4 regions of the Pantoea sp. LMR881 genome follow, and region 4 is predicted to be linked to each of the others. Evidence: predicted binding sites of a transcription regulator. Region 4 holds the regulator's gene; each other region holds the start of a gene.
What was found. The regulator sigma-54, encoded in region 4, starts transcription at its own class of promoters, with help from an activator protein. The targets are predictions, from matches to a motif close to GTTGGCACANNTTTCGCTNT.

Region 1 (7,976 bases), 440 kb from region 4:
GGCTGGCTGGATGCAGCCCTTGATCGCATCGATGAGTTGATGGAGCAATTAGGCATCGCTATGGATGATGACGAAGATGAGCAGGCTGAAGAAGATATGTATCGCCTGCTGAAGGGCAACTAAGCTTTTCGATCGGCATGCGTGCAAACGCATGCCGTATTAAACAGGTAAACAACAATGTTTTGGCCTGGATCAATTTTCGCGCTGTTGCTGACGTGTTATCTGTTGTGGTTATTGATTAAACTACGACGCCTGTCGCGTCTGAAGCAACGTATACGTCGGGTCCCAACCCGCTCACCTTTTTCCTCTTCTGCATCGCGGCCTTCTCTAAGACGACGTCACCGGAAGGAGTGAGCATGTCATCGCAGCAGATTGAGTGGGATCAGAGCTTAATCGAAAAATACAATTACGCCGGTCCGCGCTATACCTCCTATCCCACTGCGCTGGAGTTCAGCGAAACCTACACAGAGAATGATTTCCAGCACGCTGTAGCGCGTTACCCCGATCGTGCTTTATCTCTTTATGTTCATATCCCGTTTTGTCATCGTCTTTGTTATTTCTGCGGCTGCAATAAAGTTGTGACGCGGCAGTTGCATAAAGCCGATCGCTATCTGGATGTGCTGGAGCAGGAGATACGTCAACGCGCACTTTTGTTTCGCCAGCGCCGCGTAACGCAGTTGCACTGGGGTGGCGGCACGCCTACTTTTCTTAATAAAGCGCAAATTACCCGTTTGGTTACGCTACTGAAGCAGCATTTCGACGTGTCAGATGATGCGGAAATGTCGATAGAAGTTGATCCGCGAGAAATCACGCTGGATGTTATCGATCATTTGCGCTCACTTGGCTTTAACCGGCTGAGCATGGGCGTGCAGGATTTTAATAAAGCGGTGCAGCAGCGCGTTAACCGCGAACAGGATGAAGACGTTATTTTCGCGCTGATGGCGAGAGCGCGTCAGCAAGGTTTTCGCTCAACCAGCATCGATCTGATCTACGGCTTGCCGCTTCAGACACCTGACAGCTTCGCCTATACCTTAAAGCGCGTGATTAAGCTTAATCCCGATCGTCTGAGCGTTTTCAATTATGCGCATTTGCCAGCCCTGTTCGCCGCACAGCGCAAAATTAAAGAGGATGAGCTGCCTTCCGCCCGGCAAAAGCTGCAAATCCTTCAGGAAACCATTGCTACGCTGACGCAGCATGGCTATCAGTTCATCGGCATGGATCATTTCGCCAGGCCTCAGGATGAGCTGGCAGTAGCACAGCGTGAGGGCTTGCTGCATCGTAATTTTCAGGGCTACACCACCCAGGGCGATAGTGATCTGTTGGGGCTGGGCGTCTCGGCAATTAGCATGATTGGCGACAGCTATGCGCAGAGCCAGAAAGATCTTAAGACGTGGTACAGCAGCGTGACAAGCAGCGGCAACGGTTTATGGCGTGGTTTGACGCTCAGTGAAGATGACTGCCTGCGCCGCGAGGTCATAAAAATGCTGATTTGCCATTTTGCGCTGGATTTTAATGCGATAGAAAGCCAATGGAATATTTGCTTCAGCGACTATTTCGCAGAGGATTTAGCGTTACTCAAACCGTTAATTGCCGATGGGCTGGTGGTACACAGCGCAACAGGGCTGCAGGTGACGGGCGTAGGGCGCTTACTGATTCGTAATATTTGTATGTGCTTCGATCGTTATTTGCGGCAGAAAGCGCGCCAGCAACAGTTTTCGCGCGTTATCTGACATACCGGGCTGGCTCGTGTTACGACGCCAGCCCGGTATTATCAATGCTATTCCATGCCAAGCTCTTTCAGTTTACGGGTCAGGGTATTACGCCCCCAACCCAGCAAACGCGCCGCTTCCTGCTTGTGGCCTTGCGTATGACGCAGCGCAGTCGTAAGCAGTGTGCGCTCCATCTCTGGCTGCGCTTCTGACAGCAGGTTCTGATGACCGGAACGCAACGCGCGATCGGCCCATTGCGCCAGCAGCGTTGCCCAGCTGTCAGGCAAAGATTGCACAGGGTTTTCCGGCGTACTGGATTCAAACAGTTCGGCGGGTAGATCCTGAATCAGCACTTCCTGACCGGCCGCCATCACCGTTAACCAGCGGCAGGTATTCTCTAACTGACGCACATTCCCGGACCAGTGCAAACGCGTCAGCGCCGTTTCGGTTTCAGGATGCAAAATTTTCGCTTCAACACCCAGTTCACGTGCAGCAATCTGTAAGAAATAACGCGCCAGACGAGGAATATCCTCACGACGTTCCCGCAATGGCGGCAGATGTACGCGGATCACATTCAGGCGATGGAACAGATCCTCACGGAATTTGCCCTCCTGTACGCGCAGCTCCAGATTTTGGTGTGTAGCCGCGATAATGCGTACGTCTACTTTCACTGGGGCATAGCCGCCAACCCGATAAAACTGACCGTCAGCCAAAACGCGCAGTAAGCGGGTCTGTACATCCAGCGGCATATCACCAATTTCATCTAAAAACAGCGTGCCGCCGTCGGCCTGCTCAAAACGCCCCTGACGAATTTGATTAGCGCCGGTAAATGCCCCTTTTTCATGACCAAACAGCTCAGACTCGATCAAATCTTTGGGAATGGCCGCCATGTTCAGGGCGATAAACGGTGACTTCGCTCGTGGGCTATGGCGATGCAGCGCGTGCGCAACCAACTCTTTACCGGTTCCTGACTCGCCGTTAATCAATACACTAATTGATGAGCGCGACAGGCGACCAATGATGCGGAACACATCCTGCATTGCGGGTGCTTCACCGATAATATCGGTTGTCGGCCCGCTAACCGGTTGATTACGTGGCTGTTGTTGCTCCTGATAGTGACTAATCGCGCGCTCAACCAGCGCAACCGCTTCATCAATATCAAAGGGTTTTGGCAGGTAATCGAACGCACCTTGCTGGTAAGCACTTACCGCTGCGTCTAAATCAGAATGCGCAGTCATAATGATGACCGGCAGCATTGGATGACGCTGTTTAATCTGTTTCAGCAGCGCCAGACCGTCCATGCCAGGCATGCGAATATCTGACAGTAAAACATCTGGGGTTTTGGTCGATAGCGCATCCAGCACCTCGTTAGCACTGTCAAAGGTTGCACAGCTCAAACCGGCTCCAGTGAGCGCGCGTTCAAGCACCCAGCGGATGGAGCTATCGTCATCGACGATCCAGACTATCCCTCGTTGCATAGAAACCTCACTGGCGAATAGGCAAGTAAACCGAGAATTCGGTATGACCCGGCCAACTGTTAAATTCTATTTTTCCTGAATGCTGATCGATCAGGCTACGGGCAATGGAAAGACCTAAACCCGTGCCACCTTCACGTCCGCTCACCATGGGGTAAAACAGCGTGTCCTGCAGTTGAGCAGGAATACCCGGGCCGTTATCTTCAATATCGATGCGTGCCACCAAACGATAACGCGTGCCGTGCAGCGTTAGTTGAAACGCCGTGCGGGTGCGAATAACGATTGTGCCGCCTTCTTCACCTAACGCCTGTAAAGCGTTACGCACAATGTTCAGTAAAACTTGTTCAATTTGATCGGGGTCGTGCGGCAGTTCAGGCAGGCTGGGATCGTAATCGCGCACCAGCGAGACATTATCTGGCAGCTCCATCGACACCAGATTTACCACGCGTTCAGCTACCTGATGAATGCTCTGAGTAATGTGCATACCGGGTTGCTGCGGCCCTAGCAGGCGATCCACTAAATTACGTAACCGGTCCGCTTGCTCAATAATGACTTTGGTGTATTCATTGAGCGACGGATCGGGCAGCGCGCGTGATAACAGTTGTGCAGCACCGCGCAGGCCTCCAAGCGGGTTTTTAATTTCATGCGCTAAACCGCGCACTAAATCCCGGGCGGCCACTTGCTGGGCATGCTGCAATTGTTCCTGACTGAGACGACGTTGATTATCCATTGGCGCCATTTCCATCAGGATAAAACCATCAGGCAAACGTTGTGCCGTCAGTGACATGATATGCGCGCGGCCATCCACAACCAGCGTCACTTCACTGTCGGTAAATCCCTGGCCAGCCTCAAGACTCTCACGCATCACCTCAACATTCAGCGAAAAGTAGCCGGTTAATTCAGGTAACGGCGTGCCGAACAATTTACGTGAGCTTTGCGCCAGTAATTGCTGCGCCGCCGGGTTGGCGTAATGAATAACCAGTTCGTTATCCACCAACAAAATACTGTTGATTAAGGAATTGAGAATCTGCCCCGCATCGGGCAGAGAGCCAGTTGCCATACAGCGTTCCTCTGCACAAATTTAGTGCATTGTGATCTTTAAGCCGACTTTCAGGCGAATGAACGATGAATTCGCGGAGAAAAAAGCCCATCCGAAGATGGGCTGAAAGTTTCCACGGCAACAAAAAACCTAAAACTTATTAAACGCTGTAGTACAGCTCAAACTCTACCGGGTGCGGCGTCATGCGAACACGGTCGTTTTCAGACTTACGCAGTTCGATGTAGGCATCGATGGTGTCGTCAGTGAATACGCCACCACGGGTCAGGAACTCGCGGTCTTCGTTCAGAGCGTTCAGTGCTTCTTCCAGGGAGCCAGCAACTTTTGGAATCTCAGCTTCTTCTTCCGGCGGCAGGTCATACAGGTTTTTGTCCATTGCATCGCCAGGGTGGATCTTGTTGATGATACCGTCAAGACCTGCCATCAGCAGAGCAGTAAACGCCAGGTATGGGTTAGCCGCTGGATCCGGGAAGCGAGCTTCAATACGACGTGCTTTCGGGCTGGCAACAACCGGGATACGGATTGAAGCAGAGCGGTTACGCGCAGAATAAGCCAGCATAACCGGCGCTTCGTAACCTGGAACCAGACGCTTATAAGAGTTGGTGGTCGGGTTCGCCAGGGCGTTGATTGCTTTCGCGTGCTTGATGATACCGCCAATGTAGAACAGCGCCATTTCAGACAGGCCGCCGTACTTGTCGCCAGAGAACAGGTTTACGCCGCCTTTAGACAGAGACATGTGGCAGTGCATACCTGAACCGTTGTCGCCAAACATTGGTTTAGGCATGAAGGTTGCGGTTTTACCGTAAGCGTGAGCAACATTGTGCACAACATACTTATAGATCTGAATTTCGTCCGCTTTTTTGGTCATGGTGTTGAAGCGGGTCGCCACTTCGTTCTGACCTGCTGTTGCGACTTCGTGGTGATGTGCTTCTACCACCAGGCCCATTTGCTCCATGGTCAGACACATTGCAGAACGGATGTCCTGAGATGAATCGACTGGTGGAACCGGGAAGTAACCGCCTTTCAGACCTGGACGGTGACCTTTGTTGCCGCCTTCGTATTCTTTGCCGGTGTTCCATGCTGCTTCGATGTCATCAATAGCAACGTGTGAGCCGGAAGTAGAAGAGCCGAAACGGATATCATCGAACAGGAAGAATTCTGGCTCAGGTCCGAACAGCACGGTATCCGCGATGCCAGAAGAACGCAGGAAATCTTCAGCGCGCTTGGCGATTGAACGCGGGTCACGATCGTAGCCCTGCATGGTGCCTGGCTCGAGAATGTCACAGCGGATGATCAGCGTAGAATCTTCGAAGAAGGGATCCATGACCGCAGTTGTTGCGTCAGGCATCAGCACCATGTCTGATTCGTTAATGCCTTTCCAGCCACCGATGGAGGAGCCATCGAACATTTTGCCTTCTTCGAAGAAGTCAGCGTTAACCTGGTGAGCAGGGATAGTAACGTGCTGTTCTTTACCTTTAGTGTCGGTAAAACGCAGGTCAACAAACTTAACTTCGTGCTCGTTCATCATCGAGAGAACGTGTTCAGCGGACATACTCAACTCTCCCGGAAATGGTCATTGTCTACATGGTGAGAGAACTTCGTTGCCTGGAATGCGTCTCTTGTTACAACCATCCCGAACCAACTGAATCTCGGCAAGCTCTTCAACCGTTTCTAACTGTCGTTTTCGCTTAAGTAGTACAAAGCGAATTCTGTGCCAACTTTATTTTTGAACGTTAAATCGCGCTACCATGCGCCCTGTTATCGTTCTGCAGCTGCACCAGGATGGTCATGATGCACTAAAATGGTGCTTTGAAGGTGAATTATGGCACTAAATTGGTGCACAGGACCAACTTAGTGCATTTTCTGCACCGGGAACAGTGCGAATTTCCGGCAATGCAATAAACTTTCAGTGAAAAGTGTGATCGTGTTCAGTCTTCCGCTTAATCCGTGTACAATAGCGCGCTATTTCTAATGCCTGAGGCAAAGCTGTGATCGAAAATTTGCGTAACATCGCCATCATCGCGCACGTTGACCATGGAAAGACCACCCTGGTTGACAAACTGCTGCAACAATCCGGTACTTTTGACGCCCGTACCGAAGCTACCGAGCGCGTGATGGACTCCAATGATTTGGAGAAAGAGCGTGGGATTACCATCCTCGCAAAAAACACCGCCATTAAATGGAACGACTACCGTATCAACATCGTTGATACCCCAGGACACGCCGACTTCGGTGGTGAAGTAGAGCGCGTCATGTCCATGGTGGATTCGGTGCTGCTGGTTGTAGATGCGATGGATGGCCCTATGCCGCAAACCCGCTTCGTGACCAAAAAAGCGTTCGCGCATGGTCTGAAGCCGATTGTGGTTATCAACAAGATTGACCGTCCTGGCGCACGTCCGGATTGGGTTGTTGATCAGGTGTTTGACCTGTTCGTCAACCTCGACGCCACTGACGAGCAGCTCGATTTCCCGATCATCTATGCTTCTGCGCTGCAGGGCATTGCGGGTCTGGACCACGCCGATATGGGCAGCGACATGACTGCACTGTATCAGGCGATCGTTGACCACGTTTCTCCACCACAGGTTGAAGTTGAAGCCCCGCTGCAGATGCAAATTTCTCAGCTCGACTACAACAACTATCTGGGCGTTATCGGTATCGGCCGCATCAAGCGCGGTAAAGTGAAGCCGAACCAGCAGGTCACCATCGTTGATAGCGAAGGTAAAACGCGTAACGGTAAAGTCGGTAAAGTGCTGGGCCACCTGGGTCTGGAGCGTATTGATACCGATCTGGCTGAAGCAGGCGACATCATCGCTATCACCGGCCTGGGCGAACTGAACATCTCTGACACAATCTGTGATCCGCAGAATGTTCAGGCGCTGCCAGCATTGAGCGTTGATGAGCCAACCGTAACCATGTTCTTCAACGTTAATACCTCGCCGTTCTGCGGTAAAGAAGGTAAATATGTGACCTCTCGTCAGATCCCTTGAGCGTCTGAACAAAGAGCTGGTTCATAACGTTGCGCTGCGTGTTGAAGAAACCGAAGATGCTGACGCTTTCCGCGTATCGGGTCGTGGTGAACTGCACCTGTCCGTACTGATTGAAAATATGCGTCGTGAAGGTTTCGAACTGGCGGTATCACGTCCGAAAGTTATCTTCCGTGAGATAGATGGCCGTAAACAAGAGCCGTTCGAAAACGTGACGCTGGATATCGAAGAAACGCACCAGGGTTCAGTCATGCAAGCCATGGGTGAGCGTAAAGGCGATCTGAAAAACATGGATCCAGATGGCAAAGGCCGCGTACGTCTCGACTACGTGATCCCAAGCCGTGGCCTGATCGGCTTCCGTAACGAGTTCATGACCATGACTTCCGGTACGGGTCTGCTGTACTCCACCTTCAGCCACTACGACGACATCCGTCCAGGCGAAGTGGGCCAGCGTCAGAATGGCGTACTGATCTCCAACGGTCAGGGTAAAGCCGTTGCGTTTGCTCTGTTCAGCCTGCAGGATCGCGGTAAGCTCTTCCTGGGTCACGGTGCTGAAGTATATGAAGGCCAGATTATCGGTATTCACAGCCGTTCTAACGACCTGACAGTAAACTGTCTGACCGGTAAGAAACTGACCAACATGCGTGCTTCCGGTACTGACGAAGCCACGACTCTGGTTCCGCCAATCAAGATGACGCTTGAGCAGGCAATTGAGTTCATCGATGATGACGAACTGGTTGAAGTTACGCCA
Region 2 (7,976 bases), 370 kb from region 4:
AAGGCATAGACGCAAAAACTGAGCGCCAGCATATGCAGCAGGCGATGGATGTGTTAACCGATCTGTTTGGCAAAACGCCAACCGGATGGTACACCGGTCGTGACAGTCCAAATACCCGCCGTCTGGTAGTGGAGCAGGGGGGATTAACGTACGACAGTGACTATTATGGCGACGATTTGCCGTTCTGGACGCAGGTGACCTGTCAGGATGGCACAGTGAAACCGCACCTGATTATTCCTTATACGCTGGAGTGCAATGACATGCGCTTTGCATCGCCACAAGGGTTTAATACGGCGGAACAGTTTTACACCTATTTGCGCGATACGTTTGACGTGTTGTATGAAGAAGGTGAAACCGCACCGAAGATGATGTCAGTGGGTATGCATTGCCGTCTGCTGGGCCGCCCCGGTAAATTCCGTGCGCTGCAAAACTTCCTTGATCATATCCAGCAGCATGAAAAGGTGTGGATCTGTACCCGACAACAAATTGCCGATCACTGGATGAAGAAGCATCCCGCGCCGGATGTCTGATGGCGCTGACGGGCCGTCAGGAGCGTTGTCTTGCAGACGGCTAAGGCCTGCGGCCTGCTAAGGTCAAGGTCAAAGGCGTTTCGTTCGGCCTGAAGTCCGACCGGGCAGGGCCGGCAGTCGCCCCGGCTCTGCACCCGGGCTATTCGGCAGCGTATTTGCCCGCTTCGCGGGTTCCCTCGTCAAGCCTCCCTTTCTGACGGACCGGACAGATTCGCCATCCCCTGGCTCATCCTGTCCTTTCGCCGCCGTTCTGGCGGCAAATCCTGGAAGCAAGTCTTTCCTCAGCAAATGCAATGCCTCTCCAACACCCCGCTGTGAAACCGCGCTTAAAATTAAAAAATCTATCGCGATTAGATTGTTTAAATCACAACCCTGATATTTTTAATTGCCCATTACAAATAACCCACCACAAGAATAATCTCTCCGGGACAGAGGTTTTGCAGCGGAAGGGCGTCGCCAGAGCCACACGCCTGCCACTGATACATTTAATAACCCACCACAAAAAAGTAATGCCCGTAGAGTTTTTAATAACCCACCACAAAAAAGTAATACCTGTAGAGTTTTTAATAACCCATCATAAAAAAGTAAAACCTGTAGACTTTTTAAGAACCCGCCACAAAAAAACAATCTTCCCAGGGCAGAGGTTTTGCAGCGGAAGGGCGTCGCCAGAGCCACACGCCTGCCACTGATACATTTAATAACCCACCACAAAAAAGTAATACCTGTAGAGTTTTTAATAACCCATCATAAAAAAGTAATACCCGTAGAGTTTTTAATAACCCATCATAAAAAAGTAATGTCTGTAGACTTTTTAAGAACCCGCCACAAAAAACAATCTCTCCAGGGCAGAGGTTTTGCAGCGGAAGGGCGTCGCCAGAGCCACACGCCTGCCACTGATACATTTAATAACCCACCACAAAAAAGTAATACCTGTAGACTTTTTAAGAACCCGCCACAAAAAAACAATCTTCCCAGGGCAGAGGTTTTGCAGCGGGAGGGCGTCGTCAGAATTGCCGAACGAAGGGCGCATTCCAGGACGAGACGACAGGAAGTCGTCGAGAGTGCGGGATGAGCCAGGGATGGCGAATCCGCGCGGTCCGTGGGAAGGCAACTGGCGAGAGGGGACCGCGTAGCGGCAATGATGCCGACAGAGCGGGGGTTCCCAGGGAGGGGCGACTGTCTCCCCTGGGGCGGTCGGCCTTCAGGCCGAACGAAACGCCCTTGACCTAAGCCGTCCGCAGGACAGCCCTGACCTAAGCCGTCCGCAGGACAGCCCTTGACCTAAGCCGTCCGCAGGACAGCCCCTGACCTAAGCCGTCCGCAGGACAACGCCGTCTGCAAGACACTCCATCAAACCATCAGACTCACCTGCGCTGCCACGATGCGCCATCCGCCCGGCATCTTCACCCATGTTTGCTGCTGGCGCCCAATTTTCTCGCTGCCTTCGCGCGTAAATTCAGTGCTGCACACGGCGTAATCCTCACCAAAGGTGGTGATCACCGTATGACGCAGCGTACGGTTCAGACCTGCGGAAGGACGTGCGGCACGGAAGGCGCGAATCTCATCAATACCATATAAGTTCTCACCCGCGCCGAGGCGCACGGTACGCGCGTCGTGCCAAAAGAGTTCATCCAGCACCGCAATATCGTTGCTGATAAGCGCCTGTTCATAGCGATAAAAAGCATCGGTCACTTCAGCGACAATCACTGGACGGTTAATATCTTCAGCTTTCATAAGTTCCCTGTCATGCTCATTTGCGGCATCGTTAAGCCTTGTTGCTCCAGTGCATAAGCAGCACGCAGTGCCGCTTCCCTCTTTAAACGGCGCGGCAATTAGTTGCAGGCCGATGGGTAATCCACGTTTGGTTGCCAGCGGGACAGTACACACCGGTAAGCCGAGGAAAGAGATCGGTTGCGTTAACATGCCCATGCTGGCTTTAGCGGGCAAATCCTGCCCGTTAATATGAATACTCTCCTGACCAATAGTGATAGCGCAACACGGTGTAGCAGGTGCGATGAGGACGTCGAAACGATCAAATAGCGGTAAGACCTGCTGCTGAAAGTGGCGGCGGAAACGTTGCGCCTGTACATACCAGGCACCAGGCATCATTGCGCCAGCCAGCAAGCGTTCACGTGAGTGAGGCTCAAACTGTTCTGGCATTTGACGCAGTGCAGGAAGATAGTGATTACCGCCTTCTGCCGCCGTCATAATAAACGCAGCCGAACGTGCCAGCTCAGCTTCTGGCAACAACACCTCATCATCAGCCTGTAAGGCATGGCTTGCAACTGCCAGCGCCGCGCGAGCATCTTCATCACACCAGGTTGAAAAAAATCCGCCTAACGTGCCACAGCGTAAGCCCTCAACGCCGAGCGTCAGTGTCGGAAACGTTGGTGCAACCGGACGCTCAGCCTGAAAAGCATCTGTGTCGTCGCAGCCTTGCAGCTGGTCATAGACGAAGGCTAAATCGTCTGCCCGGCGGGCAAACGGGCCAATGTGATCGAGACTGGCGACAAAGGATGACTGCCGCTGCGCGACAGCCGACCAAACGTCGGTTTTAAGCCAAAAATACCGCACAGCGACGCGGGAACACGAATGGAGCCGTTAGTATCGGTACCCAGCGAGAAATGCACCAGGCCCGCTGCCACGGCTGCCGCAGAGCCGCCCGAAGAGCCGCCCGCCACGCGGTTGAGATCGCGCGGATTATGAGTGGCGCCGTAGTGGCTATTTTCAGTGGTAAAACCGTAAGCGTAGGCATCCATATTCAGCATGCCGGAGAGCAACGCGCCCGACTGACGCAGCTTCTCAACGGCCCAGGCATCCTGCTGTGCCGCTGGGCGATCGCTGAACAGACGGGCACCGGCTAAAGTGCTGTAACCCGTCACATCGAATAAATTTTTAACCGCATAGGGAATGCCCGCCAGCGGCGCTAACGTCTCCCCACGTTGACGTTGCGTATCAATCTGTTCCGCTTCCGTTAACATGCGTTGCGCAGTGACTTCAGTCCAGGCGTTAAGAGCAGGGTTATGCTGCCTAATCGCCTGAAGCGTGTGGCTGGCGACGTCACGCGCACTCAGTTCGCCTTTTGAATCGCTTGTTGCAGCGCCTGAATCGACATATCACTCAGTTTCATGCCTGATAAACTCCCGCGATTTCCAGTCGATCATCAAGCGGGAACGCCATGAGCGGGGCCGCCATGCTGGCGATACGCGTCATTTGCGTGAGTAATTCAGCGCGGCGCGCATCATCCAGTTCCACACGCAGTAGCTGTTCCATTTGCGCGACATAGATCGCCCAGTCAATGTTCTGATTCATCTGTTACTCCCGTTAAAAGCCGGCGGCGCTGCCGTTGCTGCGTGGATCGCTTGCGCCTTCGAGCATGCCGTTGTTATGTCGCACAATGGCACCGGCGTGACCCACGGCTTCGCTGAAATCAGGCAGCAGTTCTACCTCATGCCCAAGCTGTCGCAATTGCGCAACGGTCTCTGTTGAGAAGCGGCCTTCCAGCTTGAGTGAATCGGAGGACTGGCCCCAGGTGCGACCTAACAGCCAGCGCGGTGCACTCACTGCCTGCTGCAGGGGCAAACCCTGAATAACGTGACGGGTGAAAATCGCTGCCTGGGTCTGTGGCTGCCCGTCGCCGCCCATTGAGCCATACACCATGGTGCGTCCATCTTTGAGGCGTGCGGCGGCGGGGTTGAGCGTGTGGAAAGGCTGTTTACCTGGCGCTAACGCCAGCAGATGTTGGGGATCGAGGCTAAAAGCGGCTCCCCGGTTTTGCCAGGTAATGCCGGTGCCGGGCAGTACCACACCGCTGCCAAACTCATGATAAATGCTTTGAATAAAGGAAACCGCAAGGCCACTGCTGTCCATTACCCCCATCCACACCGTGTCGCCGGGACCGCGCCCGGTTCCCCACGGCGCAGCCCGGTTATCATCAATCTGGCTGGCGAGCGTAGTGAGATGATCGCTGTAAAGCAGGGCCTGGAGATCCTCAGTAATGTGGCGTGGATCGGTAATATGCTTGTCACGCAGCGCAAAGGCTTTTTTGGTCGCTTCCACAACGCGGTGTACGGTTTGCGCATCGTTGGCACTGGCCATATCCAGATGATCGGTAATGCCAAGAATGGCTAGCGACACCATGCCCTGCGTCGGTGGCGTCATATTCCAGATGTCGCCTTCGCTGTGGGCAATGTGCAGCGGCGTGCAGCGTCGGGCGCGATGCCGCTGCAAATCTTCAAGCGTAACCGGCATGCCGAGTGCCGCCATTTCACGCGCCAGATGGTGGGCCAGATTGCCACGATAAAAGCTCTCCAGCCCCTCTTCAGTAAGCTGGCTAAGCGTGTTGGCCAGTGCCGGTTGCGTAAAGCGACTGCCTGGCTGCGGTACTTCACCGTCCGGTAAAAATGTGTCAGCAAAGCCAGGCTGATGCTGTAATTCTGCACGTTTGGATTGGGTCGCTGCCGACTGCGATGCGGTCACTGGAATGCCGTCGGCGGCGTAGCGAATAGCATCGCGCAGCAGGCGGGTCAGCGACAGCGGTGTGCCGCCCAATCCGGCGGACAGCGTTAATGCTTCCTGCCAGCCACTGACAGTGCCTGCTACCGTCAACGCCGATTTAGGGCCACGATGGGGAATATGCGGTTCATTGTGGTAAAAATCAAAATGGGCTAATGAACCCGCCGCGCCGCTGGCATCAATCGCAACCGGCTCGCCTGATGGTGGCAGCACCAACCAAAAACCGTCGCCGCCCAGGCCATTCATATGGGGATAAACCACCGCGATAGTAGCCGCCGCCGCGACCATTGCCTCGATGGCGTTGCCACCTTCACGTAATACCGCCAGTGCGCTTTCGCTTGCCAGGTGATGAGGCGTCACCGCCATGCCGAGCGGTGCCATATTGCTCTGAATCATCTCTTTCTCGTTTTGCTATCGGCTAACAGTACGAAAAATAAAGCAAGAGCTGTTCCAGTTTTCATCGTGAAGGCATAAAGCCATAAACCTGGCGCAAATTATGCTAGCTTGAGCTGAAACGAAAGTTACAGGATGCCCGATGAAACAGCTTGATGAACGGCTCAGAAGCCACTACTCCCAGCTCTCGCCGCAAGAGCAGCGCATTGCTGATTTTGCCTTTGACCATTTTGACGATCTGATCAGCTACAACAGCGCCGAACTGGCGCGTCTTAGCGGCGTATCCAAGGCCACGGTCAGCCGCCTGTTCAAGCGCCTGGGGTATGAAAAGTACAAAGACATGCGTGACGAATTACGCACCCTGCGCCAGAGCGGCATGCCGTTAACCGACAATCGCGATGCGGTGCAGGGCAACACGCTGTTGTCGCGTCATTACAAGCAGGAAATGGCCAATCTGACGCAGTGGGTAAACAGTATTGATGCCCAGCAGTTTGGCGAAGTTATCCAGCAGCTGGCTCAGGCAAAGCGTATATTTATCATCGGGATGCGTAATGCTTATCCGGTGGCGTTGCACCTGCGCCAGCAGCTTATGCAGGCCCGCCCGCAGGTACATATTCTGCCGCAGCCGGGTCAAACACTGGCTGAAGAGCTGGTAGAGATTACACCTGACGATATGGTGGTCGTCATGGCTTTTCGCCGCCGTACACGCATTATTCGTCCCGTCATGCAGCAGCTACAAAACGCGGGCATCCCACTATTGGCGCTGTGTGAGCCGCAGGCACAAACGGTTATTTCGCTGGCGCGCTGGCAGCTCTGCGCCCCGCTCGATAGCGTGTCAGCTTTCGACAGTTATGCGTCGGCCATGAGCCTGATTAACCTGATCGCCAATGCCTTACTGCATGAAACGTTGTCACATGGTCGTCAGCGTATTCATCAAATCGCCGATCTTTATCAACAGTTTGATGAGCTGGAGCACCGTTAACAGGCACTGTTTTGGTGCTTCGCCCTGTTTTGGATCATCTTCTTCTGACGGCTAATCGCACCCGCTATGCGGTCATAGCTTAAAAAATAACGCTTTTACCGTAATTTATTCTTCCCCGGCTGGTTGGCACATTAGTTGCAGAATGCCTGTCAAAGAATCTTTTGTTTCACGTAAACTCACCGGGGTGCATAATGAAAAAAGTGTTGATAGCGGTTGCAACAGCAGCGTTACTGATGGCTCAGGCGGGAAGTGCGCTGGCCGATCAACTGCAAGATATTCAAAAACGTGGGGTGATCCGCGTTGCTGTGCCGCAGGATTTTCCTCCGTTTGGCTCGGTAGGCACCGATCTGCAACCGCAAGGTTATGACATTGACATGGCGAAATACCTCGCCAGAGAGATGAAACTTAAGTTGCAACTGGTGCCAGTCAGCAGTGCCAACCGCGTACCTTATTTGCAAACCGATAAAGTCGATCTGGTGATTTCCAGCATGGGCAAAAACGCTGAGCGTGAAAAAGTCATCGATTTTACCCATGCGTATGCGCCGTTCTTCCTGGGCGTCTTTGGGCCAAAAGGCGAAGAAATTAAAGATGCGGCGGCACTGAGTGGGAAATCAATTGGCGTGACGCGCGGCGCGGTAGAAGACATGGTCCTGAGCGAGGTGGCACCGAAAGAGGCGCAGGTAAAACGTTATGAAGATAATAACACCACGCTGTCAGCCTACCTGTCAGGCCAGGTGGAATATGTCGCTACCGGTAATCTGGTGGTTGCGGCTATCGCCCGTCAGAATCCCGCCAAAGCACCGGTTGCCCAGTTCATGCTGAAAGATTCGCCGTGCTTTATCGGCCTGAAAAAAGAGGAACCGGCGTTAAAAGAGAAAGTGAACGCGCTGATCGAACAGGGCATCAAAGACGGCACGCTGAACAAAATGTCGGAAGAGTGGTTAAAAGCACCGCTGCCTGCCAACCTCGGCGCATAAGGGCGAAACCGTGGGGCAGCTTAATTTTCCTGCATTATGGCCATACTGGCCGGAATTACTTTCCGGCTTATGGATCACCATTCAGTTAACGGTACTTGCCACCATTGGCGGTGTCAGCCTCGGCATTTTTGGCGCGGCGTTACGCAGCGGCAAACCCGGCGGGTTGAGTCGTGCCTGGGGCGTCTACGTCGAACTGATCCGCAATACGCCGTTTGTGGTGCAACTCTTCTTTATCGTGTTCGGCTTACCCAATCTGGGCCTGAAGCTGACGGCGGGGAGGCGGCGCTGCTGGCGATGTTAATTAACCTCGGTGCCTACAGCACTGAAATTATTCGCGCCGGGATTCAGGTCACGCCAAAGGGACAATGGGAAGCGGGACGGGTACTGGGTTTAACGCGCAGTCAGACTTTTTTACGCGTTGTGCTGCCTCCGTCGCTGCAACGCATTTATCCGGCGCTGGTCAGCCAGTGCATTATCGTGATGCTCGGCTCATCGGTGGTTTCTCAGGTTTCTTATGAGGAGCTCACCTTCGCCGCCAACCTGATTCAGTCACGCACCTTTTTAAGTTTTGAGGTCTAT
Region 3 (7,976 bases), 780 kb from region 4:
AGCGATGGCCCTTCCATTCAGAACCACCGGATCACTATGACCTGCTTTCGCACCTGCTCGCGCCGTCACGCTCGCAGTCAAGCCAGCTTATGCCATTGCACTAACCTCACGATGTCCGACCGTGATTAGCTGACCTTCGTGCTCCTCCGTTACGCTTTGGGAGGAGACCGCCCCAGTCAAACTACCCACCAGACACTGTCCGCAGCCCGGATCACGGGCCCACGTTAGAACATCAAACGTTAAAGGGTGGTATTTCAAGGTTGGCTCCACGCGGACTGGCGTCCGCGCTTCAAAGCCTCCCACCTATCCTACACATCAAGGCTCAATGTTCAGTGTCAAGCTGTAGTAAAGGTTCACGGGGTCTTTCCGTCTTGCCGCGGGTACACTGCATCTTCACAGCGAGTTCAATTTCACTGAGTCTCGGGTGGAGACAGCCTGGCCATCATTACGCCATTCGTGCAGGTCGGAACTTACCCGACAAGGAATTTCGCTACCTTAGGACCGTTATAGTTACGGCCGCCGTTTACCGGGGCTTCGATCAAGAGCTTCTCCTTGCGGATAACCCCATCAATTAACCTTCCGGCACCGGGCAGGCGTCACACCGTATACGTCCACTTTCGTGTTTGCACAGTGCTGTGTTTTTAATAAACAGTTGCAGCCAGCTGGTATCTTCGACTGGCCTCGGCTCCGGGAGCAAGTCCCCTCACCTACGCGCCAGCGTGCCTTCTCCCGAAGTTACGGCACCATTTTGCCTAGTTCCTTCACCCGAGTTCTCTCAAGCGCCTTGGTATTCTCTACCTGACCACCTGTGTCGGTTTGGGGTACGATTTCGTGTTACCTGATGCTTAGAGGCTTTTCCTGGAAGCAGGGTATCAGTCACTTCAGCTCCGTGGAGCCTCGTCGTCACGCCTCAGCCTTGATTATCCGGATTTGCCTGGATAACCAGCCTACACGCTTAAACCGGGACGACCGTCGCCCGGCTGACCTAACCTTCTCCGTCCCCCCTTCGCAGTAACACCAAGTACAGGAATATTAACCTGTTTCCCATCGACTACGCCTTTCGGCCTCGCCTTAGGGGTCGACTCACCCTGCCCCGATTAACGTTGGACAGGAACCCTTGGTCTTCCGGCGAGCGGGCTTTTCACCCGCTTTATCGTTACTTATGTCAGCATTCGCACTTCTGATACCTCCAGCGGCCCTCACGGACCACCTTCTGCGGCTTACAGAACGCTCCCCTACCCAGCAACGCAAGCGTCGCTGCCGCAGCTTCGGTGCATGGTTTAGCCCCGTTACATCTTCCGCGCAGGCCGACTCGACCAGTGAGCTATTACGCTTTCTTTAAATGATGGCTGCTTCTAAGCCAACATCCTGGCTGTCTGTGCCTTCCCACATCGTTTCCCACTTAACCATGACTTCGGGACCTTAGCTGGCGGTCTGGGTTGTTTCCCTCTTCACGACGGACGTTAGCACCCGCCGTGTGTCTCCCGTGATAACATTCTCCGGTATTCGCAGTTTGCATCGGGTTGGTAAGCCGGGATGGCCCCCTAGCCGAAACAGTGCTCTACCCCCGGAGATGAGTTCACGAGGCGCTACCTAAATAGCTTTCGGGGAGAACCAGCTATCTCCCGGTTTGATTGGCCTTTCACCCCCAGCCACAGGTCATCCGCTAATTTTTCAACATTAGTCGGTTCGGTCCTCCAGTTAGTGTTACCCAACCTTCAACCTGCCCATGGCTAGATCACCGGGTTTCGGGTCTATACCCTGCAACTTAACGCCCAGTTAAGACTCGGTTTCCCTGCGGCTCCCCTATACGGTTAACCTTGCTACAGAATATAAGTCGCTGACCCATTATACAAAAGGTACGCAGTCACACCACAAGGGCTCCCACTGCTTGTACGTACACGGTTTCAGGTTCTGTTTCACTCCCCTCGCCGGGGTTCTTTTCGCCTTTCCCTCACGGTACTGGTTCACTATCGGTCAGTCAGGAGTATTTAGCCTTGGAGGATGGTCCCCCGATGTTCAGACAGGATACCACGTGTCCCGCCTTACTCATCGAGCTCACAGCTCATGCACTTTTGTGTACGGGAGTGTCACCCTGTACCCTGCGCCTTTCCAGACGCTTCCACTAGTGCACAAGCTGATTCAGGCTCTGGGCTGCTCCCCGTTCGCTCGCCGCTACTGGGGGAATCTCGGTTGATTTCTTTTCCTCGGGGTACTTAGATGTTTCAGTTCCCCCGGTTCGCCTTGCAGCACTATGTATTCATGCTGCAATGATGCACTGAGTGCACCGGGTTTCCCCATTCGGACATCGCCGGCTGTAGCGGTTCATATCACCTTACCGGCGCTTTACGCAGATTAGCACGTCCTTCATCGCCTCTGACTGCCAGGGCATCCACCGTGTACGCTTAGTCGCTTAACCTCACAACCCACAGGCGTTTTGCAACGCTGCAGACTGCAAGCATTTGAGAGACTCGTCCGCATCGCTGTGCCACTCCCTGTTACGGAGAAATGGCGCGACGCGTCGTTTCAATTTTCAGCTTGTTCCGGATTGTTAAAGAGCAAATATCTCAAACGTGATGCGGTCATCAGCTGACCAAATCAGTTTTGAGATACTGAGCAGCGACACCTTTCACCTGTCACCAAGCAAGTGGCGTCCCCTAGGGGATTCGAACCCCTGTTGCCGCCGTGAAAGGGCGGAGTCCTAACCGCTAGACGAAGGGGACACGTCAGTGTCACGACTTCGCAGCCGTCTTGCTCATTACTTTTTATCAGACAATCTGTGTGAGCACTTCGCGGGAAGGTATCTTCAGGTAAGGAGGTGATCCAACCGCAGGTTCCCCTACGGTTACCTTGTTACGACTTCACCCCAGTCATGAATCACAAAGTGGTAAGCGCCCTCCCGGGGGTTAAGCTACCTACTTCTTTTGCAACCCACTCCCATGGTGTGACGGGCGGTGTGTACAAGGCCCGGGAACGTATTCACCGTGGCGTTCTGATCCACGATTACTAGCGATTCCGACTTCACGGAGTCGAGTTGCAGACTCCGATCCGGACTACGACGCACTTTATGAGGTCCGCTTGCTCTCGCGAGGTCGCTTCTCTTTGTATGCGCCATTGTAGCACGTGTGTAGCCCTACTCGTAAGGGCCATGATGACTTGACGTCATCCCCACCTTCCTCCGGTTTATCACCGGCAGTCTCCTTTGAGTTCCCGACCGAATCGCTGGCAACAAAGGATAAGGGTTGCGCTCGTTGCGGGACTTAACCCAACATTTCACAACACGAGCTGACGACAGCCATGCAGCACCTGTCTCACGGTTCCCGAAGGCACTCAGGCATCTCTGCCCGATCCCGTGGATGTCAAGAGTAGGTAAGGTTCTTCGCGTTGCATCGAATTAAACCACATGCTCCACCGCTTGTGCGGGCCCCCGTCAATTCATTTGAGTTTTAACCTTGCGGCCGTACTCCCCAGGCGGTCGACTTAACGCGTTAGCTCCGGAAGCCACGCCTCAAGGGCACAACCTCCAAGTCGACATCGTTTACGGCGTGGACTACCAGGGTATCTAATCCTGTTTGCTCCCCACGCTTTCGCACCTGAGCGTCAGTCTTCGTCCAGGGGGCCGCCTTCGCCACCGGTATTCCTCCAGATCTCTACGCATTTCACCGCTACACCTGGAATTCTACCCCCCTCTACGAGACTCAAGCCTGCCAGTTTCAAATGCAGTTCCCAGGTTAAGCCCGGGGATTTCACATCTGACTTAACAGACCGCCTGCGTGCGCTTTACGCCCAGTAATTCCGATTAACGCTTGCACCCTCCGTATTACCGCGGCTGCTGGCACGGAGTTAGCCGGTGCTTCTTCTGCGGGTAACGTCAATGACGAGGCGTATTAAACCTCATCCCTTCCTCCCCGCTGAAAGTACTTTTACAACCCGAAGGCCTTCTTCATACACGCGGCATGGCTGCATCAGGCTTGCGCCCATTGTGCAATATTCCCCACTGCTGCCTCCCGTAGGAGTCTGGACCGTGTCTCAGTTCCAGTGTGGCTGGTCATCCTCTCAGACCAGCTAGGGATCGTCGCCTAGGTGGGCCGTTACCCCGCCTACTAGCTAATCCCATCTGGGTTCATCCGATGGTGTGAGGCCCGAAGGTCCCCCACTTTGGTCTTGCGACGTTATGCGGTATTAGCCACCGTTTCCAGTGGTTATCCCCCTCCATCGGGCAGATCCCCAGACATTACTCACCCGTCCGCCACTCGTCACCCGAGAGCAAGCTCTCTGTGCTACCGTCCGACTTGCATGTGTTAGGCCTGCCGCCAGCGTTCAATCTGAGCCATGATCAAACTCTTCAATTTAAAGTTTGATTTGCTTCATCTCGTGAAGCGATGCTCTGTGAATTAAACTTCGTAATGAATTACGTGTTCACCCAGCAGAGACTTGATATTTTTTGCGTCCGGAGACGCTGATATCAATCCTGCGAGTGCCCACACAGATTGTCTGATAAATTGTTAAAGAGCAGTGCGACCAGCGGGTTAACCGTCTGTCGCGAGGTGGCGTATATTACGCTAACCTCCTTCAGAGTCAACTTCTTTTTTCGAAGTTTTTCTCCGGCGGCTCAGTCTCCTGAACCTCCCGACCCGTCATCCCGTAAGGCGGTGTGCCGTGTCAGTGGAGGCGCATTATAGGGATCCGGTTTCAGAGCACAAGCCTTTTTTTAGATCTTTTTTTCGAGTGTCGAGAATTCATCCAGATTGATGAGATCATCATCGATCTCAGGCAAAAACCCCTTGCCTGCCGTCTGAAATCACATCACGCTGCCAGGAAATTAATAAAGGAGCCCTATTATGAAGACAGCCTTACGCCCCTATAAAGAGATGTTTCCGCAATCGGGTCTGCGCGTAATGGTAGATCCAAGTAGCGTAGTGGTTGGCAACGTCATTATGGAAGATGACGTCAGTATTTGGCCATTAGTGGCTATCCGCGGCGACGTAAATCAGGTTCGTATTGGCGCACGCAGCAACATTCAGGACGGCAGTGTCCTGCATGTGACACATAGATCTGCGGCAAACCCAGAAGGTTTTCCTCTTATTATTGGTGAGGACGTCACGGTTGGGCACAAAGCGATGCTACATGGCTGTACGATTGGCGATCGCGTATTAGTAGGAATGGGAGCGATTTTACTTGATGGGGTAATAGTAGAGAACGATGTGATGATTGGCGCGGGTAGTTTGGTTCCTCCGGGTAAACGTTTAGAAAGCGGCTATCTCTATCTGGGAAGTCCGGTTAAACAGATCCGGCCGCTTAATCAAAAGGAAATTGAGGGGCTACTCTATTCCGCTAACAACTACGTTGGCTGGAAAAATGATTATCTTGCTGAAGCCAGCCAAACCCAGCCTTGATTATCAACCTGTTCATGACGAATACAGGCTTCAGCCTCTTCTTCCAGATCCCAACGATGGTCGCTGAATAGCGCCATCGTGTCGCCTTCGCCGAAGCGTTGATGTAATGCCTCGATGTTAATGGCACAGGTTAATCCCATTCCATTTACTAATACCGGAAAACAAACAGCGTTTCGTTCGGGATCAAGATATACACGATCGGGAAACTGGATCGCCTGATTCATGGATGCATTTCGCTTTTCAGGCGTTCAATTACAGGCGAGATTTCGGGCATAATGCCGTGCCATAAATGAAAAGCATGTGCAGCCTGACCCACCAGCATTCCTAAACCGTCTGCCAGATGAATCGCACCCTGTTGTTGGCACCAGTGTAAAAAAGGTGTCAGCCCCGTTTGATAAAACATGTCATAACAGCGCACGTTTGCCTGTATCAAGGAGGCTGGCAGTGATGGTATCTGTCCATCTACTCCGCTAGAAGTGGCATTGATAACGAGTTCGAATGCCATGCCATTCAGATCATCGACCCCACAAGCCCTTATCGCACCACTGTGCTGAAAGAGTGTCGCTAATTCCGTTGCCCGAGACAGCGTACGGTTAGTTACCGTCACCGCGACCCCTAATGAAAGTAACGGCAGAATTACTCCACGGGCAGCCCCTCCTGCTCCAACTAACAAAACTCTGTCGCCTGGATTGATCATCGAGAGGCGTTCAAGATCGCTTAATAATCCAATGCCATCGGTATTGTCGCCAAGAATATAGCCATCCTTGTGCTTTTTTAAAGTATTCACCGCGCCCGAAAGCGCCGCGCGCTCGCTTAACTCATCAGCAAATTCCCACGCCTGCTGTTTAAACGGCAAAGTGACGTTTGCACCGATGCCGCCTTGTGCAAAAAACTCAGCGATCGCGTCAGGAAAACCATCCAGCGGTGCACAAATACGCCCATAGCGATGATCAATCCCGGTCTGTTTCGCAAATGCGCGATGTATTAAGGGCGATTTACTGTGATTAATTGGGTGGCCAAAAACGGCAAAGTTATCCATGAATTATCCCTGACGTATAAGATCGCCGGTAATCACATCGCGAATTTCAGAAGGATTGAGACGTCCTCCCGTTTTTCCTTGCAGCACGGGGAATTGCTCGCCGAACTGCTGCTTCACTTCTTCAGCTGTACGGCACGGCGGCTGCCCCGAAAGATTGGCACTGGTGGACACTAAGGGTTTGCCAAATGCGCGACACAATGCTTGTACATCAGGATGATCACTGACGCGTATTGCTAACGAATCGAATTGCCCGGTTAACCAACGTGGTGTATGCGGTGGCGCCGGCACAACAAAGGTCACAGGACCGGGCCAACAAGCAAACATCCGCTCACGCTGAATCACTGAAAGCTCACGGTCAGAAATATAAGGCTCCAGCTGCGCATAATCAGCGGCAATTAAAATTAAACCTTTCTCAACCGGGCGTTGCTTCAATGCCAGTAAGGCCATCACAGCTTTTTCACTATCAGGATCACAGCCCAGGCCAAAAACGGCTTCAGTGGGATACGCAATAACCTCATGACGATTCAGATGGCTTACGCAATCAGATAGCGAGCCAGAAGGGTGTTGATTATGCATGTTGATTTCTTATTTCTCTTCGGTAATAGCTTTGCTACAACTTTTACTGGCACAAAAACGTTTCACGCCTTGCGCCGTCTTTTTCTCAACTAACAATGGAAACTGGCAGTACGGGCAAATTCCGGCAACTGGCGTAAAATTGACGGCGAACTGACAAGCAGGATAACGATTGCAGGCATGGAACGTTTTGCCGTAACGGGAGCGACGTTGAATGAGTTTCCCTTGATGACACTGAGGGCACTCTATCGTCGTTTCGTCTGGCTTATCGATGGTTTCGGTATAGTCACATTCAGGATAATGACTACAACCGATAAACATGCCGTAGCGTCCCTGTCGCAAAACTTTGTCAGCACCGCACTCGGGACAAGCATGCCCCTCCAGCACTTTAACTACATGCCCATCGCCCTGATTTTTTAGCGGACGAATATAGTCGCACGCAGGATAATTTGCGCAGCCCAGAAAAGGACCGTGTTTGCCGGAGCGAACAACCAGTTCTGCCCGCAAGCGGGGCAAGGATCCTGTTTTCGCACGGTAAAAAGTGCTGCTTTACTCATAACGGTGAATGCATGAAAGGAAATTTAATGCAGCATACCTTCATTGACGTCGAATAGCAGTTCTTCCATCTGCTGATAAGCGTTTTCACATCCAGGGATATTAAACAGTACCATCAACACTACCCATTTGAGATCTTCTAAATCGAACTCAAGCGTATCGAGCGCCATGACACGTTCAATAACCATTTCGCGTGTTTCAAGATTCAAGACCTGGATTTGTTCCAGGAAAAGCAAGAAGCCACGACTTTCGGCATCTAAACGTTGGCTCTCTTCATCTGTATAGATACGCATCGAGAGCGGATCGTTTGCCAGCAAAATTGGCGCGACCAGTCCTTCCTGATAATCCGCCAGCTTTTCTAACCAGTTCAACGCATTATAAATATCTTCACGATGAAACCCGGCATCCGTCAA
Region 4 (7,976 bases):
GTGTGTGTTCTCTCAACGGCCAGGCCACGTTTTCATAGACCGTTAAGTCGGTGAACAGGGCGCCAGACTGAAACAACATGCTCATTTTTTTTCGCGCTTCATACAATTTAGCGCGCGACAGCGTGGGAATATTTTCGCCGCGAAACCAGATTTCACCGCTATCTGGCTGAAGCTGGCCACCGATCAAACGTAGCAACGTGGTTTTACCGATCCCCGATGGACCCATAATCGCCGTGACCTTGCCTTTTGGCACTGTGAGCGAAATGTCATCGAAGATTTTGCGATCTCCGCGCGAAAAACTCACGCCACGAACCTCAACCAGATTCGTATGCTGCTGAATCATTATTACCTCTTATGCAGATCGGGCGTAAACATGGGGTACGATGGTAGCTCGTTCGACCTTAATGCACGATAGCTTTACAGAAACTTACCGCTAAGATTTGGCGAAAATGGGCATAAAATTTACTTTTGTCGCTCAGACGGTCAAAATCAGCGCCTGTTTCATCACACAGAATCTGAAACCAGTCGGACAAGGCGTGCCGACATGGATATTCACGCAAGGATTTTTCATGTTCGTAGCTACCGCACTGCTGATTATCGGTCTGCTTTTACTGGCTTATGGTGCCGATCGTCTGGTGTTTAGCGCCTCAATACTTTGTCGTTCTTTTGGTATTCCACCGTTGATTATCGGCATGACCGTCGTCAGTATTGGGACATCGTTACCGGAGATGATCCTCGCCTTTTCCGCCGCGCAACACGGACAGATGGATTTAGCCGTCGGCACCGCGTTGGGTTCAAACATTACCAATATCTTACTGATTTTAGGCGGTGCTGCACTATTGCATCCGCTAACGGTGCATTCAAATTTAGTGCGTCGCGAACTGCCACTGATGCTGTTGGTCTCATTATTAAGCGGCTTAATGCTGTTTGATAATTATCTTAGTCGACTTGATGGCCTGGGTTTGATTGCGATTGCCGCTATTTACCTGATGGTGGTGATTCGTATCGCGCGTAAAGCAGAGCGTGATAACAATGACACGTTAACGCGTGAGCAACTGGCGGAGCTGCCGCGTGAAGAGAGCGGTAACACAGTCGCCTTTCTCTGGCTGGCGGTTGCTCTGATTATACTGCCTATGTCAACACGTATGGTAATTGATAACGCCACGGTGTTTGCTGACTACTTTGGCGTGAGCGAACTGGTGATGGGATTAACACTGATTGCGGTAGGAACCAGCTTGCCAGAATTAGCCACCGTTATCGCCGGTGCCTTAAAAGGCGAAGATGATATCGCGATTGGCAACCTGATTGGTGCCAATATTTATAATATTGCTATCGTGCCTGGCTTGCCTGCCCTGATTCATCCAGGCGGTGTTGATTATCACGCTTTTGCACGCGATTACTGGGTCATGCTCGGCGTAAGTGCGCTGTTTGCCCTGCTCTGCCTGCTGCGCCGTCGACGAATTGGCCGCACAGCGGGCACAATATTACTCTGCGGTTTCATCGTCTGGATAACGCTGCTGTGGCTACAGCCGGCGTTTATTGACGGATAAAAGGACAGATTTGCCATGTCAGATCAGCAAGTTGATTTCGATTTCCAGCAAGCGGGAAAAGCGGTGCTGCGCATTGAGCGCGAAGGGCTTGAGCAGCTTGACCAGTACATCAATGAAGATTTTGCGCGCGCATGCGCCATGATTTACACCTGCAAAGGCAAAGTTGTGGTGATGGGCATGGGCAAATCGGGCCATATTGGTAAAAAAATGGCCGCTACGTTTGCCAGCACCGGCACACCCGCTTTTTTTGTTCATCCTGGTGAAGCCAGCCACGGTGATCTCGGTATGGTAGGCCACGACGATGTCATTATTGCAATTTCCAACAGCGGTGAATCTCATGAGATTCTGGCGCTGATTCCGGTCATCAAACGTCAAAAAATCAAGCTTATCTGCATGACCAGCCGGGCAGAAAGTGCCATGGGCCGTATTGCGGATGTGCATTTGTGCATCAAAGTGCCACAGGAAGCCTGCCCCCTCGGGCTTGCCCCGACGACCAGCACCACTGCAACACTGGTGATGGGTGATGCGCTGGCTGTTGCGCTCCTTGAGGCGCGGGGCTTTACGCCAGAAGATTTTGCCCTTTCGCACCCCGGTGGCGCTTTGGGGCGTAAGCTGCTGCTGCACATCAGCGATATCATGCACAGCGACGAGGAGATACCGCACGTTAGCCGCGACGCTTCTCTGCGCGACGCACTGCTGGAGATCACACGCAAGAATCTTGGCCTGACGGTGATCGTTGACGATCAGATGAAAATTGAGGGTATTTTCACTGATGGTGATTTACGCCGTATCTTTGACATGGGGATCGATTTTCAGCGCGCGACTATCGCAGAAGTGATGACACGTGGCGGTATCCGCGTTCGTCCCAATATGTTAGCGGTTGATGCCCTGAATTTGATGCAAACAAAAATATCACCGCACTGCTGGTGGCCGAGGATGATCGGCTGCTCGGTGTGGTACATATGCATGACATGCTGCGCGCGGGCGTAGTCTGAACAGGAAAAGAAAATGCAGTTGGGAAATGCCACGATTGATACGTGCTACGGTCCGGTAAGTGCTGAGGTGATGGCACGCGCCAGCAAAATTCGCCTGCTGATTTGCGATGTTGATGGTGTTATGTCTGACGGCGTCATTTACATGGGCAATAACGGCGAAGAACTGAAGGCTTTCAACGTGCGGGATGGCTATGGTATTCGCTGCCTGCTGACCTCGGATGTGGAAGTGGCTATCATAACAGGCCGCAATGCCCGGTTGATGGAGGATCGCTGTAAAACGCTCGGTATTCGTCATCTTTATCAAGGGCAATCGGATAAGCTTTTGGCCTATCGTGAACTTCTGGATAAACTGTCTCTTTCCGACGAAGAGGTGGCGTACATTGGTGACGATCTGATCGACTGGCCGGTAATGGCGCAGGTCGGTTTAAGCGTGGCGGTTGCTGATGCGCATCCGGTATTATTGCCACGCGCTAATTATGTAACGCGCATTGCGGGTGGACGCGGCGCGGTACGTGAAGTCTGCGATCTCATCTTAATGGCGCAAGATAAATTTGAGGATGCCAAAGGGCAATCAGTATGAGTAAAAGCAGGCGTTGGATAACGCTGATTCTGACCTTGATTGCACTGGTTCTTATCGGCTGGAATCTCACTAATCAGGATGACACTAACGCACCCGTTGCGACTAACGATCAGGCACCCACCTATACCAGTGCCGACTCCAACACGGTGGTGTATAACCCGCAAGGTGCGTTAGCCTATAAGCTGGTATCGGACAAAGTGACTTATTTTTCTGTCGATGAATTGAGCTGGTTCGACAATCCGGTGATGACAACCTACGACGAAAATAAAGTGCCAACCTGGTCGGTACGAGCAGATAAAGCAAAACTGACTAAAGATCGTATGCTTTACCTGTACGGTCATGTTGAGCTGAATACGCTGACTCAGGACTCTCAGCTTGAGCGTATCAAAACGGATAATGCTCAGGTAAACCTCGTTTCTCAGGACGTTACCTCAGATGATCAGGTGACGTTGTATGGCCGCAGTTTTAACTCCACCGGCATGAAAATGCGCGGTAATTTACGGACAAAAAACGCTGAGTTAATCGAAAAGGTCAAAACATCTTATGAAATTCAAAATGAACAAAAACAGCCTTAAGCTTCTCCTGGCCAGCATTATGCTTGCGACCAGCCTCCCTGCGCTGGCCTTGACCGGTGACTCGGATAAACCCGTAAATATCGATTCACAAAACCAGGCGCTGGATCTGCAGGGTAACGTCGCTACCTTTACAGGCAACGTCATTGTGACCCAGGGCTCTATCAAAATCACTGCGGATAAAGTAGTGGTCACGCGCCCGGGCGGCGACAGTAATAAAACTATTGTTGATGCTTACGGCACGCCAGCCACCTTCTACCAGATGCAGGACAGCGGTAAACCGGTGCAGGGTCACGCATCGAAACTGCACTATGAGCTGGCAAATGATTTTGTTGAACTCACTGGCAATGCTTACATCGAACAGCAAGACAGCAACATTAAAGGCGATCGCATCACTTATTTAGTCAAAGAGCAGAAGATGCAGGCTTACAGCCAGGGCCAGAGCAAGCGCGTTACAACCGTGCTGGTGCCGTCGCAGTTGCAGGATAAGCAAGGTTCGTCCAACAGCGGAAAAAAGAGTAACTGAGAGCTATGGCCACATTAATCGCAGAAAACCTGGCGAAGGCATATAAAGGCCGTCGCGTGGTAGAAGATGTCAGTCTGCAGGTGAAATCCGGCGAGATTGTCGGCCTGCTCGGTCCAAACGGTGCGGGTAAAACAACAACATTTTATATGGTCGTTGGCATTGTGCCGCGTGATGCAGGCCGTATTGTTATTGATGACGAAGATATTAGTATTCTGCCGTTGCATGCGCGTGCGCGCCGCGGTATTGGCTATCTTCCTCAGGAAGCGTCAATCTTTCGCCGCCTGAGCGTGTTTGATAACCTGATGGCCGTGTTACAGATCCGTGAGGATTTGACCGAAGAGCAGCGTCAGGATCGCGCCAGGGAGTTGATGGAAGAGTTCCACATTGAACATCTGCGCGATAGCCTGGGACAGGCATTGTCTGGCGGTGAACGTCGTCGTGTTGAAATCGCCCGCGCCCTTGCCGCGAATCCCAAATTTATCCTGCTTGATGAGCCGTTTGCCGGGGTCGATCCGATTTCGGTTATCGACATCAAAAAAATCATTGAGCATTTGCGTGATAGCGGCCTCGGCGTGCTGATTACTGACCATAACGTACGGGAAACCCTCGCGGTATGCGAACGTGCTTATATCGTTAGTCAGGGCCATCTGATTGCCCACGGCACCCCCAAAGAAATACTTGCGGATGAGCAAGTTAAGCGGGTTTATTTGGGCGAAGAGTTCAGACTCTGATAAGGTGTTGCTAACACCGACGTTTGCTGAGGAATTTATATCCTGTCTATGAAGCAAGGTTTACAACTCAGGCTGAGCCAACAGCTGGCAATGACACCGCAGCTGCAACAGGCTATTCGTCTGCTGCAGCTTTCCACGCTTGAACTTCAGCAAGAGTTACAACTTGCGCTGGAGAGTAATCCCTTGCTTGAACAGACCGACCTGCACGACGAAGTAGACTCCCGCGACTATCCAGAAGGCGAAGCACTGGATACCCGCGAGGCACTTGAACAAAAAGAGATGCCGGAAGAGTTACCGTTAGATGCCACATGGGATGAAATTTACACAGCAGGCACGCCATCGGGTACCGGCACCGATTATCAGGACGATGAACTGCCGATTTATCAGGGCGAAACAACGCAATCGCTGCAAGATTACTTAATGTGGCAAGTTGAATTAACGCCTTTTACTGATACTGATCGCGCTATCGCCACCTCCATTGTCGATGCCATTGACGATACCGGGTATTTAACCGTTTCGCTTGAAGAAATTCTCGACAGTATCGGTAATGAAGAACTGGAAATCGATGAGATTGAGGCAGTATTAAAACGCATCCAACGCTTTGATCCTATTGGTGTCGGCGCCCGCGACCTGCGTGACTGCCTGCTGGTTCAGTTATCGCAATACGCTCCGGAGACGCCGATGCTGGCAGAGGCGCGTTTAATTGTCAGCAATCATCTTGATTTGCTGGCTAACCATGATTTTCGTAGCCTGATGCGCGTGACGCGGCTCAAAGAAGACGTGTTAAAAGAGGCTATGCTATTGATTCAGTCTCTTGATCCACGACCAGGCCAGTCAGTGAATACCGGCGAGCCGGAGTATGTCATTCCTGATGTGTTGGTTCGTAAAGTCGGCACACGCTGGACGGTTGATCTCAATGCAGATAGCGTGCCACGCTTAAAGATCAATCAGCAGTATGCAGCAATGGGTGGATCGTCGCGTAACGATAGCGATAATCAGTTCATTCGCAGCAATTTGCAGGAAGCAAAATGGCTTATTAAAAGCCTGGAAAGTCGCAACGATACGTTGCTGAAAGTGACTCGTTGTATTGTTGAACAACAACAAGCTTTTTTTGAACAGGGCGAGGAGTTCATGCGCCCAATGGTACTGGCAGATATTGCGCAGGCTGTAGAAATGCATGAATCCACGATTTCCCGTGTTACCACGCAAAAATATCTCCACAGTCCGCGTGGCATTTTCGAATTGAAGTATTTTTTCTCCAGTCACGTCAATACTGAAGGTGGCGGTGAAGCATCCTCTACCGCGATTCGCGCACTGGTAAAAAAATTAATCTCGGCGGAAAATCCAGCCAAACCCTTGAGTGACAGTAAACTCACCTCCATGTTATCTGAACAAGGGATCATGGTGGCGCGTCGAACCGTCGCTAAATACCGCGAGTCTTTATCTATCCCGCCATCAAATCAGCGTAAACAGCTGGTTTGACAGAAATGAGAAGGAAGACCTATGCAGCTAAACCTCACTGGGCAAAACGTCGAAGTTACTGAACCACTACGTGATTTCGTCAGCGGTAAATTTGCCAAACTGGAACACTACTTTGATCGTATCAATCAGGTTTATATTGTTCTGAAAGTCGAGAGGGTCACTCAAATTGCCGAAGCGACTTTACACGTCAACGGGGGCGAGCTGCACGCCACATCGGAGGCGGAAGATATGTATGCGGCCATTGACGGGTTAATTGATAAACTCACCCGTCAACTGAACAAGCATAAAGACAAGCTGAAAAAACACTAACCTTCATGCTAGCTGGGCGCGCTTGTCGCGCTAAAGCGGACAGGATGGGGCGGACTTAACCGCCCCGTTTTGTCATCTAAGCCAGCGTCATCTGACGTCAGCGCACGCGTGCTGTTTTCGTCAATGGCTATGTGAACTCGCAAGTGAAACGATGATGAACAACGATCTGACACTGGAATTGAGCTCAGTACTTTCGCCTGACTGCACCCGCAGCGGCGTACACTGCCAGAGCAAAAAACGTGCGCTGGAAATTATCAGCGAACTGGCGGCGAAGCAGCTCAATCTGCCACACCAAACGCTTTTCGAAGCCATTCTTACCCGCGAACGTATGGGAAGTACTGGCATAGGCAATGGAATTGCGATTCCTCATGGCAAGCTGGAGGAGGACACGCTGCGCGCCGTTGGCGTATTTATTAGCCTCGAACAGCCTATTGCCTTTGATGCAGTCGATAATCAGCCAGTGGATCTGTTGTTTGCTCTTCTGGTCCCCGCTGATCAGTGCAAAACGCATTTGCATACCCTTTCTTTGGTGGCAAAGCGACTGGCAGATAAAACCGTCTGCCGCCGCCTGCGCGCGGCTCAGAGTAATGAAGAACTCTACGGTATTATCATGGAAGGCCAGCCAGAACACTAAAGCGTCATTACCGGCCGCGTGCCGGTTTTAAAACGGGAGAGAAGGTCATGGTGCTGATGATCGTTAGCGGTCGGTCAGGCTCAGGAAAATCAGTGGCGCTTCGCGCCCTGGAAGACATGGGATTTTACTGCGTTGATAATCTGCCGGTGGTGTTGTTGCCTGAACTGGCTAACTCTCTGGCAGAACGCAATATCTCTGCGGCCGTCAGTATTGATGTGCGCAACATGCCAGAGTCACCGGAAATCTTCGAAACCGCGCTGAACAATCTGCCTGATGCATTTTCGCCTCAGCTGCTGTTTCTTGACGCTGACCGTAACACTCTAATTCGCCGTTACAGCGATACACGCCGTTTGCATCCTCTTTCCAGCAAAAATTTGTCGCTCGAAAGTGCGATTGATGAAGAAAATGATCTGCTGGAGCCGCTGCGCTCGCGTGCCGATCTGATCATTGATACCTCTGAAATGTCGGTTCATGAACTGGCAGAGATGCTTCGGACTCGCTTGCTGGGTAAACGTGAACGCGAATTAACCATGGTGTTTGAATCGTTCGGCTTCAAGCACGGCATACCTATTGATGCCGATTACGTCTTTGATGTGC

Region 1: glnA (glutamate--ammonia ligase) is a predicted target of sigma-54. The motif match lies at 5,941-5,960, and genes of this name have one in related genera.
Region 2: O3W44_RS09080 (gamma-glutamyltransferase family protein) is a predicted target of sigma-54. The motif match lies at 5,481-5,500, and genes of this name have one in related genera.
Region 3: O3W44_RS14470 (gamma carbonic anhydrase family protein) is a predicted target of sigma-54. The motif match lies at 4,547-4,566, and genes of this name have one in related genera.

What each region holds. Positions count from the first base shown of each region.
Region 1 is NZ_JAPVOK010000002.1:2,330,095-2,338,070, forward strand. It holds gene yihI (Der GTPase-activating protein YihI) at 1-123, shown strand, start outside; gene hemN (oxygen-independent coproporphyrinogen III oxidase) at 357-1,730, shown strand; gene glnG (nitrogen regulation protein NR(I)) at 1,778-3,187, opposite strand; gene glnL (nitrogen regulation protein NR(II)) at 3,195-4,244, opposite strand; gene glnA (glutamate--ammonia ligase) at 4,384-5,793, opposite strand; partial or broken gene typA (ribosome-dependent GTPase TypA) at 6,230-7,976, shown strand, end outside.
Region 2 is NZ_JAPVOK010000002.1:1,520,630-1,528,605, reverse strand. It holds gene puuE (allantoinase PuuE) at 1-530, shown strand, start outside; gene O3W44_RS09100 (hypothetical protein) at 1,133-1,432, opposite strand; gene hpxZ (oxalurate catabolism protein HpxZ) at 1,881-2,264, opposite strand; partial or broken gene O3W44_RS09090 (AtzE family amidohydrolase) at 2,261-3,660, opposite strand; gene hpxX (oxalurate catabolism protein HpxX) at 3,657-3,842, opposite strand; gene O3W44_RS09080 (gamma-glutamyltransferase family protein) at 3,855-5,441, opposite strand; gene hpxU (MurR/RpiR family transcriptional regulator HpxU) at 5,581-6,420, shown strand; gene O3W44_RS09070 (transporter substrate-binding domain-containing protein) at 6,612-7,397, shown strand; partial or broken gene O3W44_RS09065 (amino acid ABC transporter permease) at 7,408-7,976, shown strand, end outside.
Region 3 is NZ_JAPVOK010000002.1:2,673,322-2,681,297, reverse strand. It holds rRNA gene O3W44_RS14485 (23S ribosomal RNA) at 1-2,419, opposite strand, end outside; tRNA gene O3W44_RS14480 (tRNA-Glu) at 2,649-2,723, opposite strand; rRNA gene O3W44_RS14475 (16S ribosomal RNA) at 2,812-4,352, opposite strand; gene O3W44_RS14470 (gamma carbonic anhydrase family protein) at 4,842-5,396, shown strand; gene O3W44_RS14465 (DUF1488 domain-containing protein) at 5,363-5,620, opposite strand; gene aroE (shikimate dehydrogenase) at 5,617-6,435, opposite strand; gene tsaC (L-threonylcarbamoyladenylate synthase type 1 TsaC) at 6,439-7,011, opposite strand; partial or broken gene O3W44_RS14450 (topoisomerase DNA-binding C4 zinc finger domain-containing protein) at 7,021-7,565, opposite strand; gene smg (DUF494 family protein Smg) at 7,590-7,976, opposite strand, start outside.
Region 4 is NZ_JAPVOK010000002.1:1,889,230-1,897,205, forward strand. It holds gene mlaF (phospholipid ABC transporter ATP-binding protein MlaF) at 1-343, opposite strand, end outside; gene O3W44_RS10710 (calcium/sodium antiporter) at 570-1,550, shown strand; partial or broken gene kdsD (arabinose-5-phosphate isomerase KdsD) at 1,566-2,545, shown strand; gene kdsC (3-deoxy-manno-octulosonate-8-phosphatase KdsC) at 2,559-3,125, shown strand; gene lptC (LPS export ABC transporter periplasmic protein LptC) at 3,122-3,700, shown strand; gene lptA (lipopolysaccharide ABC transporter substrate-binding protein LptA) at 3,669-4,223, shown strand; gene lptB (LPS export ABC transporter ATP-binding protein) at 4,229-4,954, shown strand; gene rpoN (RNA polymerase factor sigma-54) at 5,003-6,436, shown strand; gene hpf (ribosome hibernation promoting factor) at 6,458-6,745, shown strand; gene ptsN (PTS IIA-like nitrogen regulatory protein PtsN) at 6,900-7,379, shown strand; gene rapZ (RNase adapter RapZ) at 7,427-7,976, shown strand, end outside.